DNA from 2 places in the Geobacillus sp. CX412 genome. Region 1 is predicted to be linked to the other one. Evidence: a T-box and tRNA genes for the amino acid it is inferred to sense, from the RefSeq annotation. Region 1 holds a T-box; the other holds one or more tRNA genes.
The links. A T-box is a leader RNA that pairs with one kind of tRNA and senses whether it is charged. The one in region 1 lies ahead of ileS (isoleucine--tRNA ligase), so its partner is inferred to be a tRNA-Ile.
Positions count from the first base shown of each region.

Region 2: it has a tRNA-Ile gene. The T-box ahead of ileS (isoleucine--tRNA ligase) is inferred to sense a tRNA for this amino acid. The anticodon was not compared.

Region 1 covers NZ_CP103461.1:2,445,984-2,453,271, reverse strand. The annotation lists gene sigG (RNA polymerase sporulation sigma factor SigG) at 116-895, shown strand; gene NXM86_RS12730 (YlmC/YmxH family sporulation protein) at 985-1,227, shown strand; partial or broken gene pgeF (peptidoglycan editing factor PgeF) at 1,321-2,138, shown strand; gene NXM86_RS12720 (YggS family pyridoxal phosphate-dependent enzyme) at 2,142-2,819, shown strand; partial or broken gene NXM86_RS12715 (cell division protein SepF) at 2,832-3,265, shown strand; gene NXM86_RS12710 (YggT family protein) at 3,272-3,541, shown strand; gene NXM86_RS12705 (YlmH family RNA-binding protein) at 3,590-4,363, shown strand; gene NXM86_RS12700 (DivIVA domain-containing protein) at 4,438-4,950, shown strand; T-box leader at 4,997-5,214, shown strand; gene ileS (isoleucine--tRNA ligase) at 5,321-7,288, shown strand, end outside.
Region 2 covers NZ_CP103461.1:2,959,442-2,966,729, reverse strand. The annotation lists rRNA gene NXM86_RS15565 (23S ribosomal RNA) at 1-1,487, shown strand, start outside; rRNA gene rrf (5S ribosomal RNA) at 1,769-1,885, shown strand; tRNA gene NXM86_RS15555 (tRNA-Val) at 1,895-1,969, shown strand; tRNA gene NXM86_RS15550 (tRNA-Thr) at 2,152-2,224, shown strand; tRNA gene NXM86_RS15545 (tRNA-Lys) at 2,377-2,449, shown strand; tRNA gene NXM86_RS15540 (tRNA-Leu) at 2,455-2,536, shown strand; tRNA gene NXM86_RS15535 (tRNA-Gly) at 2,549-2,623, shown strand; tRNA gene NXM86_RS15530 (tRNA-Leu) at 2,632-2,717, shown strand; tRNA gene NXM86_RS15525 (tRNA-Arg) at 2,721-2,794, shown strand; tRNA gene NXM86_RS15520 (tRNA-Pro) at 2,822-2,895, shown strand; tRNA gene NXM86_RS15515 (tRNA-Ala) at 2,908-2,983, shown strand; tRNA gene NXM86_RS15510 (tRNA-Met) at 3,001-3,074, shown strand; tRNA gene NXM86_RS15505 (tRNA-Ile) at 3,082-3,158, shown strand; tRNA gene NXM86_RS15500 (tRNA-Ser) at 3,175-3,267, shown strand; tRNA gene NXM86_RS15495 (tRNA-Met) at 3,299-3,375, shown strand; tRNA gene NXM86_RS15490 (tRNA-Asp) at 3,381-3,456, shown strand; tRNA gene NXM86_RS15485 (tRNA-Phe) at 3,597-3,672, shown strand; tRNA gene NXM86_RS15480 (tRNA-Thr) at 3,836-3,908, shown strand; tRNA gene NXM86_RS15475 (tRNA-His) at 3,919-3,994, shown strand; tRNA gene NXM86_RS15470 (tRNA-Gly) at 4,001-4,071, shown strand; tRNA gene NXM86_RS15465 (tRNA-Ile) at 4,076-4,152, shown strand; tRNA gene NXM86_RS15460 (tRNA-Asn) at 4,425-4,499, shown strand; tRNA gene NXM86_RS15455 (tRNA-Ser) at 4,503-4,595, shown strand; tRNA gene NXM86_RS15450 (tRNA-Glu) at 4,604-4,675, shown strand; tRNA gene NXM86_RS15445 (tRNA-Gly) at 5,008-5,081, shown strand; gene NXM86_RS15440 (B3/B4 domain-containing protein) at 5,167-5,829, opposite strand; gene queG (tRNA epoxyqueuosine(34) reductase QueG) at 5,900-7,069, shown strand; gene NXM86_RS15430 (amidase domain-containing protein) at 7,101-7,288, shown strand, end outside.

The DNA.
Region 1 (7,288 bases):
ACGGCAATGGTTTCGCATTGCCGTTTTTTTATGCATGGATCTGCGTGCATATTTTTCCTTCCGGAGGAGATACTGAAAATGGACGACTTAGCATCTCCTGATGGGAGGGAACAACTTGACAAGAAACAAAGTTGAGATTTGCGGAGTAGACACATCTAAGCTCCCTGTACTAAAAAACGAAGAAATGAGAGAATTGTTTAAGCGAATGCATGAAGGGGATTTGGAGGCAAGGGAAAAATTAGTGAATGGCAATTTGCGGCTTGTATTGAGCGTCATTCAACGCTTTAATAATCGCGGTGAATTTGTGGATGATTTATTTCAAGTTGGTTGTATCGGACTTATGAAATCGATTGATAACTTTGATTTAAACCAAAATGTAAAATTTTCGACATATGCAGTACCGATGATTATTGGAGAAATTCGCAGATATTTGCGCGATAATAATCCGATTCGCGTATCTCGCTCGCTTCGTGATATTGCCTATAAAGCGTTGCAAGTGCGTGAAAAGTTGATGAGCGAGACGGCGAAAGAGCCTTCGGCGGAAGAAATTGCAAAGGTGCTTGGCATTCCTCATGAGGAAGTGGTGTTTGCCTTAGATGCAATCCAAGACCCTGTTTCGTTATTTGAGCCAATTTATAACGATGGCGGTGATCCGATTTACGTGATGGATCAATTAAGTGATGAACGCAACCGTGATAGCCAATGGATTGAAGAAATTGCGCTAAAAGAAGGACTGCGCCGTCTAAATGAACGAGAAAAAATGATTATCCGCAAGCGTTTTTTCCAAGGAAAAACGCAAATGGAAGTTGCCGAAGAAATTGGAATTTCCCAAGCGCAAGTATCGCGGTTGGAAAAGGCGGCGATTCGTCAAATGAATAAAAACATTCAAGTATAAGAGCTGCTCGTTCAGCTCTTTTCTTTTTTACATAAGCCACTAGGCAAACTCATATAGTTATGATAAGAGAAGAAAGCGGGGGATATTGAATGATGAGAATTTCTGAGTTTCAAACAAAAGATGTGGTAAACGTTGCAAACGGAAAAAAATTAGGCAATATCGGGGACATAGATATTGATTTAGAGACAGGGCAAATACAATCACTGATTATTTTAGGATCAGGGAAAGTACTCGGTTTATTTGGCCGGGAGGAAACGACAGTCATCCCGTGGCAAAATATCGTCAAAATTGGTGCGGACGTTATTTTAGTACGTTTGCATGAAAGCGAGTAAATAAAAAATAAGGATTATCATGTTTAAGCAAACTATGATAAAATAGGAAAAAAAGTGATAAAAATCAACAAAAAAGATATGAGGTTGACGAGGATGTCAGACATTTTTCGACAAATAGAAAAGGAATTGTTGATGCTGCAGTCGCATTCGTTTCCTCAGATCGTCGCTGGATTTACGACGAAACATGGAGGAGTGAGTAAAGGAGCGTTTGCGACATTCAATTTAGGGCTGCATGTTGGGGATGACCCTCTTTTGTTTGCAGCAATCGACAGCGTTTGGCGGATTTGTTGCAATTTCCACTTGAACGGTGGATATGTTGCGACCAAATACATGATGTTCACATTGAAAAGGTGACAACCGACCACGGTGGAAAAGGAACAACGGATTATCAGTCCGCTATAGCGGGTACGGACGGTCTGTATACAGAAGAGGCAAGATTATTGCTTGCCTTATGTTTTGCTGATTGCGTACCGCTTTATTTTATGGCTCCGAAACATGGCATGATTGGCCTTGCTCATGCCGGATGGAAAGGAACAGTAAAAAACATTGCGGGAGAAATGGTTCGTCTTTGGCATGAGTGTGAGCAAATTCCTCTTGAGGATATATACGTTGTGATCGGCCCTTCGATTGGCGCTTGTTGCTATATCGTCGATGACCGTGTGATCACGCGCGTCGATCGCGTTTTGGAAGGGGAAGAGAAGCTTCCGTATAAGCAGGTGAGCATAGGGCAATATGCTCTTGATTTAAAAGAGCTGAATAAAGTATTACTGATAAAGGCAGGAATTCATGAAGAACATATTGATGTTTCCGGGTATTGTACGAGTTGTGCTGATCATTTGTTTTTCTCTCATCGCCGTGATCAAGGAAAAACAGGAAGAATGATGGCGTTTATCGGCAGGAAGGAGGAATGAATGATGACGGTTCGCGACAATTTAGCAATCATTCGAGAAAACATTGAAGCAGCGTGCCAACGAGTAGGACGCAACCCTGCCGACATTCGCATTGTTGCCGTTACGAAATATGTAAGTGTGGAGCGGGCGAGAGAGGCGCTAGAAGCCGGCATTACCGATTTGGGAGAAAATCGTGATGACGGGTTGTTGAAAAAATATGAAGCGTTGGGCGCGGAGCCGACATGGCATTTTATTGGCACACTGCAATCACGAAAAGTGAAAAATATTATTGACAAAGTGGATTATATTCACTCGCTTGACCGTATGTCGCTTGCTAAAGAAATCGAAAAGCGAGCAACGAAGCGGGTGAAATGTTTTGTTCAAGTGAACGTATCGGGTGAAGCGACTAAACATGGATTAGCAAAAGAAGAAGTGATTCCGTTTATTCAACAGCTGCAAGATTTTTCGCATATTGAAGTGATTGGTTTAATGACGATGGCGCCTTATACAGATGATGAATCTATTTTACGTACATGCTTTCGTCAATTAAAATTATTGCAAGAAAATGTACAAGCATTACATATTCCAAACGCTCCATGTACGGAACTGTCTATGGGGATGTCCAACGATTACGTGATCGCCATTGAAGAAGGCGCAACTTTTATTCGCCTTGGCACATCGCTTGTTGGAAAAGAATTTTAGGAGGTGAAATCAATGGGATTGATAAAAAAATTTAAAGATTATTTTTTAGAGGAAGACTATGAGGAATATGAAGAATATGAAGAGGAATATGAGGAAGAGGAAGAAATGCGGCAAGCGACAAAGGCAAATACCAAATCCAATGTGGTGAGCTTACAAAGCGTGCAAAAGTCGTCGAAAGTAGTATTAATTGAGCCAAGAGCATATGCGGAAGCGCAAGAAATCGCTGACCATTTAAAAAATCGCCGCGCGGTTGTGGTGAATTTACAACGAATTCAACACGAACAAGCAAAGCGTATTGTCGACTTTTAAGCGGTACCGTATATGCCATTGGAGGAGATATTCAACAAGTTGGCACAAAAATTTTTTTGTGCACGCCAGATAACGTAGATGTGACTGGTTCGATTTCCATCGATAGTGACGATGATACATCAATGAAGAGGTGGTAGCCGTTTATGCACAGTTTGCTTTGGTTTTTGAGTACATTGATTCAAATTTATTCGTATGCGCTAATTATTTACATTTTGATGTCATGGTTTCCCAATGCTCGTGATACAAAAGTCGGCCAAATGCTTGCGACGATTTGCGAGCCATATTTAGAACCGTTTCGCCGCATTATTCCACCAATCGGAATGATTGACATTTCTCCGATCGTCGCTTTTTTAGTGCTTGAATTTGCGACAAAAGGGTTGTATGCCCTTTTTGATATGTTAAATTTAGTGTGAGGAATCCATCATAGGGTTCCTTTCTTCATGGAAGTTAGGTGTGAACAGATGGAAATATACCAGCATTTTCGCAAAGAAGAACATCATTTTATTGACCAGGTATTAGAGTGGCAAGAAACGGTAAAGAGACAATACGCACCAAAGCTTACTGACTTTTTAGATCCACGTGAGCAACAAATTGTGCAAAGCGTCATCGGTCGCGATGAGGAGGTTCGCATTGCTTTTTTTGGCGGCGCCCCGTTTGTGGAGCGCAAAAGAGCGCTATTGTTCCCGCCATATTTTCAGCCCGCGGATGAAGATTATGAAATTGCTTTGTTTGAGGTCCATTATCCGAGCAAATTTATCAGCCTAGAGCATCGCCAAGTGCTAGGGGCGCTCATGTCGCTTGGGTTGAGGCGCGGAAAATTTGGTGATATTTTAATGAAGGAGGAACGGGTTCAATTTTTGGCGGCCAACGAAGTGGCGGACTATATCCGCCTACATTTGCACGCAATCGGAAAAGCAAATGTTTCGGTAGAAAAAAGGCCATTGACAGAGATTATCACGTTAGAAGAAAAGTGGCAAGATACGACCATTACCGCTTCATCATTAAGGCTGGATGCAATATTATCACAAGCATTTCATGTATCACGGCAAAAAATTCAGTCATTCATTGAAAATGGATTTGTAAAAGTAAATTGGAAAATCGTTGAACAAGCACATTTTGAATGCCAACAAGGAGACATTCTTTCCGCGCGCGGATTTGGCCGCTGTAAAATTATATCCATTGAAGGAAAAACAAAAAAAGAAAAGTGGCGCATTCGAATCGGAATACAAAAATAATCGAATGGTTGCAGGAATTGATAGAAAAATGTCGAATGATAAGGAAAAGGAATTTCGAGACGGAGGTGGCCATTGTGCCTTTAACGCCATTAGATATTCATAATAAAGAGTTTAGCCGAGGTTTTCGCGGCTATGATGAAGATGAAGTAAATGAATTTCTTGATCAAGTCATTAAAGATTATGAAATGGTGATTCGCGAAAAAAAGCAACTTGAGGAAAAAGTAGCGGAATTGACAGAAAAACTAAATTACTTTACTAATATTGAAGAAACATTAAACAAATCGATTTTAGTTGCCCAAGAAACAGCGGAAGAAGTAAAGCGAAACGCGGAGAAAGAAGCGAAACTAATCATTAAAGAAGCGGAAAAAAATGCGGAGCGCATCATCAGCGAAGCGCTTGCGAAATCGCGGAAAATCTCTCTTGAAATTGAAGAACTAAAGCGGCAATCGAAAGTATTTCGCATGCGTTTTCGCATGCTCATTGAAGCGCAACTAGAAATGTTGAATAATCGCGATTGGGATGATTTAATGGAATATGAAGTGCCAGAATTAGAAACAAAGGAGAAGGAAGAACTCTCCCAATCTTGACGACCATTGATTTTTTCGCATATAATATCGAATAAAATGAACATAGGCGTTAACGATGAAAGGGACAGTAGCTCTTTCAACGCTTATTTCAGCGAGCTGGGGATGGTGGAAGCCTGGCATAAGCGAAAGAGTGAAGATCACCCTGGAGTTCCATGCTGAACGGAAAAGTAGGCAGTGGCGTGTCATTCACGTTACGAATGCAAAGTGGGCTATGGCATACATAGCCAATAAGGGTGGTACCGCGAGACCGTTCTCGTCCCTTTTTGGGAGAGAGCGGTTTTTTTGCGTTTCTACTGTCTTTCCAACTTGATCAGCTGCTTATCTATTTCGCTCATTTATACATGAAATAATAAGGATAGGAGGAATGAACATGGATTACAAAGAAACGCTGTTAATGCCACAAACGGAATTTCCAATGCGCGGAAACTTACCGAAGCGTGAACCGGAAATCCAGAAAAAATGGGAAGAAATGGACATTTATCGAAAAGTGCAAGAACGGACAAAAGGACGCCCGTTGTTTGTTCTGCATGACGGGCCGCCGTACGCGAACGGCGATATTCATATGGGACACGCTTTAAATAAAATTTTAAAAGATATTATCGTCCGCTATAAATCGATGAGCGGCTATTGCGCGCCATACGTTCCTGGATGGGATACACATGGACTTCCGATTGAAACAGCGCTCACGAAAAAGGGAGTTGACCGAAAATCGATGAGCGTTGCGGAATTTCGCAAGCTTTGTGAACAATATGCGTATGAACAAATTAATAATCAGCGCGAGCAATTTAAGCGTCTTGGCGTGCGCGGTGATTGGGAAAATCCATATATTACGTTGAAACCGGAATATGAAGCACAACAAATTAAAGTGTTTGGCGAGATGGCGAAAAAAGGACTTATTTATAAAGGCCTAAAGCCGGTATATTGGTCTCCATCAAGCGAATCGGCGTTGGCGGAAGCGGAAATTGAGTATAAAGACAAACGTTCCCCTTCCATTTATGTTGCATTCCCAGTGAAAGATGGAAAAGGAGTGCTTGACGGAGACGAAAAAATCGTCATTTGGACAACAACGCCTTGGACGATTCCAGCAAACTTAGCGATTGCCGTTCATCCAGACCTTGATTATCAAGTGGTGGAAACAAACGGTGCAAAATATGTCGTTGCTGCTGCGTTATTAGAATCTGTTGCGAAAGAAATCGGCTGGGACGAAGTAACGGTTGTGAAAACGATCAAAGGAAAAGACTTAGAATATGTCGTGGCAAAACATCCGTTTTATGACCGCGATTCTTTAGTCATTTGCGGTGAACATGTTACGACAGACGCCGGAACAGGATGCGTTCATACCGCGCCTGGACATGGGGAAGATGACTTTATTGTCGGGCAAAAATACGGCTTGGATGTGCTATGTCCAGTCGATGAGCGCGGCTATATGACAAGCGAAGCGCCAGGCTTTGAAGGACTGTTTTACGATGAAGCAAACAAAGCGGTTACACAAAAATTAGAAGAAGTCGGGGCGCTTTTAAAACTCAGTTTCATCACTCACTCGTATCCGCACGACTGGCGTACGAAAAAGCCGACGATTTTCCGTGCTACGACACAATGGTTTGCATCCATCGATAAAATTCGCAGTGAACTGCTTCAGGCCATTAAAGAAACAAAATGGATTCCGGAATGGGGCGAAATCCGCATCCATAATATGATTCGCGACCGCGGCGACTGGTGTATTTCCCGTCAACGTGCATGGGGGGTACCGATTCCAGTCTTTTACGGGGAAAACGGTGAACCAATTATTACGGATGAAACGATTGAACATGTATCCAACTTGTTCCGCCAATATGGTTCGAACGTTTGGTTTGAGCGTGAGGCGAAAGATTTATTACCGGAAGGATTTACGCATCCATCAAGCCCGAACGGTATCTTTACGAAAGAAACAGACATTATGGATGTATGGTTTGATTCCGGTTCTTCCCATCAGGCAGTACTTGTAGAACGTGATGATTTACAACGCCCGGCAGATTTATATTTAGAAGGTTCCGACCAATATCGCGGCTGGTTTAACTCTTCGCTTTCGACTGCGGTCGCTGTTACCGGTAAAGCACCGTATAAAGCTGTATTAAGCCACGGATTTGTTCTCGATGGAGAAGGACGGAAAATGAGTAAATCGCTTGGCAATGTCGTTGTGCCGGCGAAAGTGATGGAACAGCTTGGTGCCGACATTTTGCGTTTATGGGTTGCTTCTGTTGATTATCAAGCGGACGTTCGCATTTCTGACAGCATTTTAAAACAAGTGGCGGAAGTATATCGCAAAATTCGCAATACGTTCCGCTTTATGCTCGGAAAC
Region 2 (7,288 bases), 510 kb from region 1:
CCTCACCGTTTGAGCAATGGGGGGACGCAGGAAGGTAGGGCGAGCAGGCTGCTGGAAATAGCCTGTCCAAGCGGTTAGGCTGCCAGATAGGCAAATCCGTCTGGCGCAAAGGCTGAGCCGTGATGGCGAAGGGACCATCGGTCCCGAAGTCCCCGATCCTACACTGCCAAGAAAAGCCTCTAGCGAGGTGAGAGGTGCCCGTACCGCAAACCGACACAGGTAGGCGAGGAGAGAATCCTAAGGTGCGCGGGAGAACTCTCGTTAAGGAACTCGGCAAAATGACCCCGTAACTTCGGGAGAAGGGGTGCTCTCTTGGGTGATGAGCCCGAGAGAGCCGCAGTGAAAAGGCCCAAGCGACTGTTTACCAAAAACACAGGTCTCTGCGAAGCCGAAAGGCGAAGTATAGGGGCTGACACCTGCCCGGTGCTGGAAGGTTAAGGGGAGCGCTTAAGCCGCAAGGCTGAAGGTGCGAACCGAAGCCCCAGTAAACGGCGGCCGTAACTATAACGGTCCTAAGGTAGCGAAATTCCTTGTCGGGTAAGTTCCGACCCGCACGAAAGGTGTAACGACTTGGGCACTGTCTCAACGAGAGACCCGGTGAAATCATATACCTGTGAAGATGCAGGTTACCCGCGACAGGACGGAAAGACCCCGTGGAGCTTTACTGCAGCCTGATATGGAATTTTGGTATCGCTTGTACAGGATAGGTGGGAGCCTGAGAAGCCGGAGCGCCAGCTTCGGTGGAGGCGCCGGTGGGATACCACCCTGGCGGTATTGAAATTCTAACCCGCACCCCTTATCGGGGTGGGAGACAGTGTCAGGTGGGCAGTTTGACTGGGGCGGTCGCCTCCCAAAAGGTAACGGAGGCGCCCAAAGGTTCCCTCAGAATGGTTGGAAATCATTCGTAGAGTGCAAAGGCACAAGGGAGCTTGACTGCGAGACGGACAGGTCGAGCAGGGACGAAAGTCGGGCTTAGTGATCCGGTGGTTCCGTATGGAAGGGCCATCGCTCAACGGATAAAAGCTACCCCGGGGATAACAGGCTGATCTCCCCCAAGAGTCCACATCGACGGGGAGGTTTGGCACCTCGATGTCGGCTCATCGCATCCTGGGGCTGTAGTCGGTCCCAAGGGTTGGGCTGTTCGCCCATTAAAGCGGTACGCGAGCTGGGTTCAGAACGTCGTGAGACAGTTCGGTCCCTATCCGTCGCGGGCGCAGGAAATTTGAGAGGAGCTGTCCTTAGTACGAGAGGACCGGGATGGACGCACCGCTGGTGTACCAGTTGTCCCGCCAGGGGCACCGCTGGGTAGCTATGTGCGGAAGGGATAAGCGCTGAAAGCATCTAAGCGTGAAGCCCCCCTCAAGATGAGATTTCCCATCGCGTCAAGCGAGTAAGATCCCTCGAAGATGACGAGGTCGATAGGTCCGAGGTGGAAGCGTGGCGACACGTGGAGCTGACGGATACTAATCGATCGAGGACTTAACCAAGCGGAAAAGCGTAGGCGAGCGCTTAGCGCCAAAAGGAAAATGTTCTTCCGACGAGACATGCTTGCATGTCGACGGAGGAAGGTTATTTTCCGCAAGGCGCTGCGAGCCGGAGCTAGACAAAGTGAAAAGCGGAGGACGCTAGGAGCTAGACAACGGAAAAGCATAGGCCGCCTATGCAAAACGGCTTCTTCCAAACAGACGGTTATCTAGTTTTGAAGGAATGAATTACCCATCTTGACAAGACTATCTATTTATATATAATAAAACTTGTCCATTACTTGCCTAGTGACAATAGCGGAGAGGAAACACCCGTTCCCATCCCGAACACGGAAGTTAAGCTCTCCAGCGCCGATGGTAGTTGGGGCCAGCGCCCCTGCAAGAGTAGGTCGTCGCTAGGCAATTCATACGGAGGATTAGCTCAGCTGGGAGAGCACTTGCCTTACAAGCAAGGGTCGGCGGTTCGATCCCGTCATCCTCCACCATGATAATATATATGAAGTGTGATTTTCCTTACATTCATGCCGGCTTAGCTCAATTGGTAGAGACGAGCCTAAGCTTCCGTGAATTCACTGCGAGTTGTCCCGACGCATATCACTTCGCTGAATAAGTGAGAAGAGGAAGGGACACAAAAAATTAAACGTATATGTCAATACTTCTTTCTTATGCCGGCTTAGCTCAATTGGTAGAGCAACTGACTTGTAATCAGTAGGTTGCGGGTTCAAGTCCTGCAGCCGGCACTGTAATAGTATGAGCCATTAGCTCAGTAGGGGAGCAACAAGCCTAAGCTCCTATGAATCCGCTACGAGTTGCCTCGACGAATCCTGCTTCTTTGAATTCACTAGTAGAGGAAGAGGCAACGAGAAACAACGAGTGTCTTTATTTACCACACGAGCCATTAGCTCAGTAGGTAGAGCATCTGACTTTTAATCAGAGGGTCGGAGGTTCGAATCCTCCATGGCTCACTTTTGCGGGTGTGGCGGAATTGGCAGACGCACCAGACTTAGGATCTGGCGCCTTACGGCGTGGGGGTTCAAGTCCCTCCACCCGCATCTTATAAGCGTGCGGAAGTAGTTCAGTGGTAGAACACCACCTTGCCAAGGTGGGGGTCGCGGGTTCGAACCCCGTCTTCCGCTCCATTAATGCCGCCGGGGTGGCGGAATTGGCAGACGCACAGGACTTAAAATCCTGGGGTAGGTAACTACCGTGCCGGTTCGAGTCCGGCCCTCGGCATATGCGCTCGTAGCTCAATTGGATAGAGCATCTGACTACGGATCAGAAGGTTAGGGGTTCGAATCCTCTCGAGCGCGTTAATCTTTTAATGAATATGTAGGAAGCGGGAAGTAGCTCAGCTTGGTAGAGCACATGGTTTGGGACCATGGGGTCGCAGGTTCGAATCCTGTCTTCCCGATTTAGAAAATATGGGGCCTTAGCTCAGCTGGGAGAGCGCCTGCTTTGCACGCAGGAGGTCATCGGTTCGATCCCGATAGGCTCCACCAGTAATAATAAAGAATTTGGCGGCGTAGCTCAGCTGGCTAGAGCGTACGGTTCATACCCGTGAGGTCGGGGGTTCGATCCCCTCCGCCGCCATTGAAATGGACCTTTAGCTCAGCTGGTTAGAGCAGACGGCTCATAACCGTCCGGTCGTAGGTTCGAATCCTACAAGGTCCACCATGTTCTTTAATATGATGGAGGAGTACCCAAGTCTGGCTGAAGGGGTCGGTCTTGAAAACCGAGAGGCGCCGCAAGGCGCGCGGGGGTTCGAATCCCTCCTCCTCCGCCATACATCGTTACTCGTTACTATAGTATATCGCCGCGGGGTGGAGCAGTCCGGTAGCTCGTCGGGCTCATAACCCGAAGGTCGCAGGTTCAAATCCTGCCCCCGCAACCAATATTGGTCCCGTAGTGTAGTGGTTAACATGCCTGCCTGTCACGCAGGAGATCGCGGGTTCGAGTCCCGTCGGGACCGCCACAATGAACTAAGTATATGGATCGGTAACGATGAATGATACTTCCATGAATATGCTGCGAGTTGTCCTGACGCATCTAACATTGCTGAATAATCTAGAAGAGGAAAGGACAAGACAACACAGAATATTAAGATAATAAAATGGCTCGGTAGCTCAGTCGGTAGAGCAAAGGACTGAAAATCCTTGTGTCGGCGGTTCGATTCCGTCCCGAGCCACCACTCACTCTTAAGTTTTTCTGTCTGATGTGCCGGCTTAGCTCAATTGGGGAGCAACGAGCCTAAGCTTCCATGAACTCGCTCCGAGTTGCCTCGACGCATCCAGCATCTTTGAGTTCGCTAGTAGAGGAAGAGGCAATGAAAATAATTTAGACAAATTTCATATGCCGGCTTAGCTCAATTGGTAGAGCAACTGACTTGTAATCAGTAGGTTGCGGGTTCAAGTCCTGCAGCCGGCATCAGATTGTGGCGACTATGGCGAAGTGGTTAACGCACCAGATTGTGGCTCTGGCATGCGTGGGTTCGATTCCCACTAGTCGCCCCATGTTATGCGGGTGTAGTTTAGTGGTAAAACCTCAGCCTTCCAAGCTGATGTCGTGGGTTCGATTCCCATCACCCGCTTCTTGGGCCTATAGCTCAGCTGGTTAGAGCGCACGCCTGATAAGCGTGAGGTCGGTGGTTCAAGTCCACTTAGGCCCACCATATTGCATATTATCTGATAGTGAGTTAAACTAATATTAGACTTGCTTTATTCCGCAATAGCTCAGCGACAAGCACTACATCGATGAGTTCACTGCGAGTTGCCTCGACGCATCCATCATCTTTGAGTTTGCTAGCAGAGGAAGAGGCAACGAAAACCAAATGAAAACTAGAAGGTTTGTATCTTTTGTCCCGACGCATCTTGCTTCTGTGAATTAGCTAGAAGAGGAAGGGATAAAGATAATTTCGTATATGATTAATGCCATTCTCTTTATTCCGCAATAGCTCAGCGGTAGAGCAACCGGCTGTTAACCGGTAGGTCGTAGGTTCGAATCCTACTTGCGGAGCCATACGGAGAAGTACCCAAGTGGCTGAAGGGGACGGTTTGCTAAACCGTTAGGTCGCAATTTTGCGGCGCGCGGGTTCAAATCCCGCCTTCTCCGCCATTCAATGTGGCCCGTTGGTCAAGTGGTTAAGACACCGCCCTTTCACGGCGGTAACACGGGTTCGAATCCCGTACGGGTCATAAAAGCACCAGTTACGCTGGTGCTTTTGTTCTTTCCATAAAACGAAATTTGTCGAATTTTTTCGTTTTATAGTTGCAATCTAATACATCCTCTGTTATAATCAATACCGTTAACTTAATGTTGTTCATGATAAATGCGGTTTTGTATTCGGAGAATGTATACGCGGGTGTAGTTTAGTGGTAAAACCTCAGCCACGAGCAATACATCATCGAATTTGCTTCGAGTTGATTGCGGGTTGCCTCGATGCATCCATCATCTTTGAGTTTGCTAGCAGAGGAAGAGGCATGACAACTGCGCGTTGTATACAGATTTAAAGAATAAAAAATAATATGCGGGTGTAGTTTAGTGGTAAAACCTCAGCCTTCCAAGCTGATGTCGTGGGTTCGATTCCCATCACCCGCTCCATCGCAAATAATGGTTATGGGGACAACGCAGTGTTTCGTTTCTTCAAAGAACGAGGCATTGCGTTTTTTATTTTTTATGTAATTTTTTACACAAGTTGAAAGACAGCATCACCTCCATGAATTTGCAAGAACATCTTTTGCATGGACTGCAACAGTTTTTCACATTGTTCTTGTTTCATAGATGGCAGTAAATAAACAATTTGAACGGCGTTTTTCGTTTCTTTTGTAACAGCTGTTCGTTGGGAATCAACAATCGGACTGCCAAATGGCCCGTGAACATCCTTTGATACGAGCTTATGAGAAAAGTTGACAGTGCGCCCGTTGATAGCGATATACTCGTCTTGGTCTGTTCCAATATCAATGGTAATCGGTCCTTCCAATTTATCTAAATCATAAATGCCAATTGGAATTTTATAATAAAGTGAAAAGAAATTGTTCACGTCGGCTGCGGAGTGGATAGTTGGGATAAAGTTTTTCTTTTGAATACGTCGATATAAGCTTTCCGACGAAGGACGATATCTGCTCGGGTCTGTTCCGATCGTTTTAAATGCCCTGCGCCATTCCGCCAGTTCAGGAATATCTGCAATCGCTGTTTCCTGCAAATCAAAGTAAATGGATTCTTGAAATAATTGGAGTCTTCCTTTTAACATTTGCGGAGAATCATCAACAACGATATGATTATAAAGTATAATCCCTACTTTAAATTGAGGTATCATTTGTTTTATTGTTTCCGCGACAACTACGTCCATCTGCTTTCACCTCGAAATTTTTTCTTTATTGTAACATAGATTCCGAATTTTAGCGAAAGGAGGGATAACGATGGATGTGGCGGCTCTAAAACAAGAGATTATTGAATATAGCAAAACGATTGGTATTGATAAAATTGGATTTGCTAGTGCTGATCCGTTTGTCGAGTTAAAAGAGCGGCTTCGTCGCCAACAAGAGTTAGGATATCAATCAGGATTCGAAGAGCCGGATATTGAAAAGAGAACCAATCCTTCCCTGCTTTTGCCAGAAGCAAAGTCTATTATTGCGATTGCCTTAGCATATCCGTCCAAAATGAAAAATGCTCCGCGTGGTACAAAAACAGAAAGACGAGGAATTTTTTGCAGGGCATCATGGGGAAAGGATTATCATTACATTTTGCGGGAACGTCTTGAAAAATTAGAAGCATTTATTTTAGAGAGAGTTCCTCAGGCTAGAGTAAAATCGATGGTAGACACGGGAGAACTGGCTGACCGTGCTGTTGCGGAACGGGCTGGAATTGGTTGGAGCGGAAAAAATTGTTCTATTATTACTCCAGAGTTTGGTTCTTATGTTTATTTAGGAGAGATGATTACCAATATTCCGTTTCCACCTGATGAACCGATTGAAAGCCGCTGTGGAACGTGTACGAAGTGTATCGATGCTTGCCCGACGGGAGCGCTCGTGCAGGGAGGACAATTGAATGCACAGAGATGCCTTTCATTTCTGACACAAACGAAAGGTTTTTTAGCTGATGAATTTCGTGATAAAATTGGAAATCGATTATATGGATGTGATACGTGCCAAATGGTTTGCCCTGAAAATAAAGGAAAAGACTTTCATCTCCATCCAGAGATGGAGCCGGACCCTGAAGTGGTAAAACCAAAATTAATTCCGCTTTTGCATATAAGCAATCGAGAATTTAAGGAAAAATTCGGTTCGATTGCTGGGGCTTGGCGAGGGAAAAAGCCGATTCAGCGAAATGCCATTTTGGCTTTAGCGCATTATAAAGATCAAACAGCTATTCCGGATTTACTAAAACTATTAAAAGAAGATAGCCGTCCGGTTATTCGCGGAACAGCGGCGTGGGCGCTTGGAAAAATTGGTGATACACGCGTTATTTCCGATTTAGAGGAAGCAAGCAAAACGGAAAAAGACCCGGAAGTTCTTGCGGAAATCGAAAAGGGACTACAATTATTGCGGTCAAATGAGGAAAAGGGAAAAAATCGCTCACCTGTCACATAAGTTAATAGCAAAAAAGAAAGCGGTGAGCGATGTGAAAAAACAGCTGCAATATTTATTAGAAAAAAGAGCTCAATTTTTTGTGTCTAAAGACGAACGCAATGTAGAAGAAGCAGTGGAAAGGAAGCAGCGGCTATTCGAGAAACGCGGCGCAGAAATTGTCCGCTGTTCCATTAATAGCCAAATTGTAAGCAAGCATGTAATGGAAACTGGGGGGAAGCT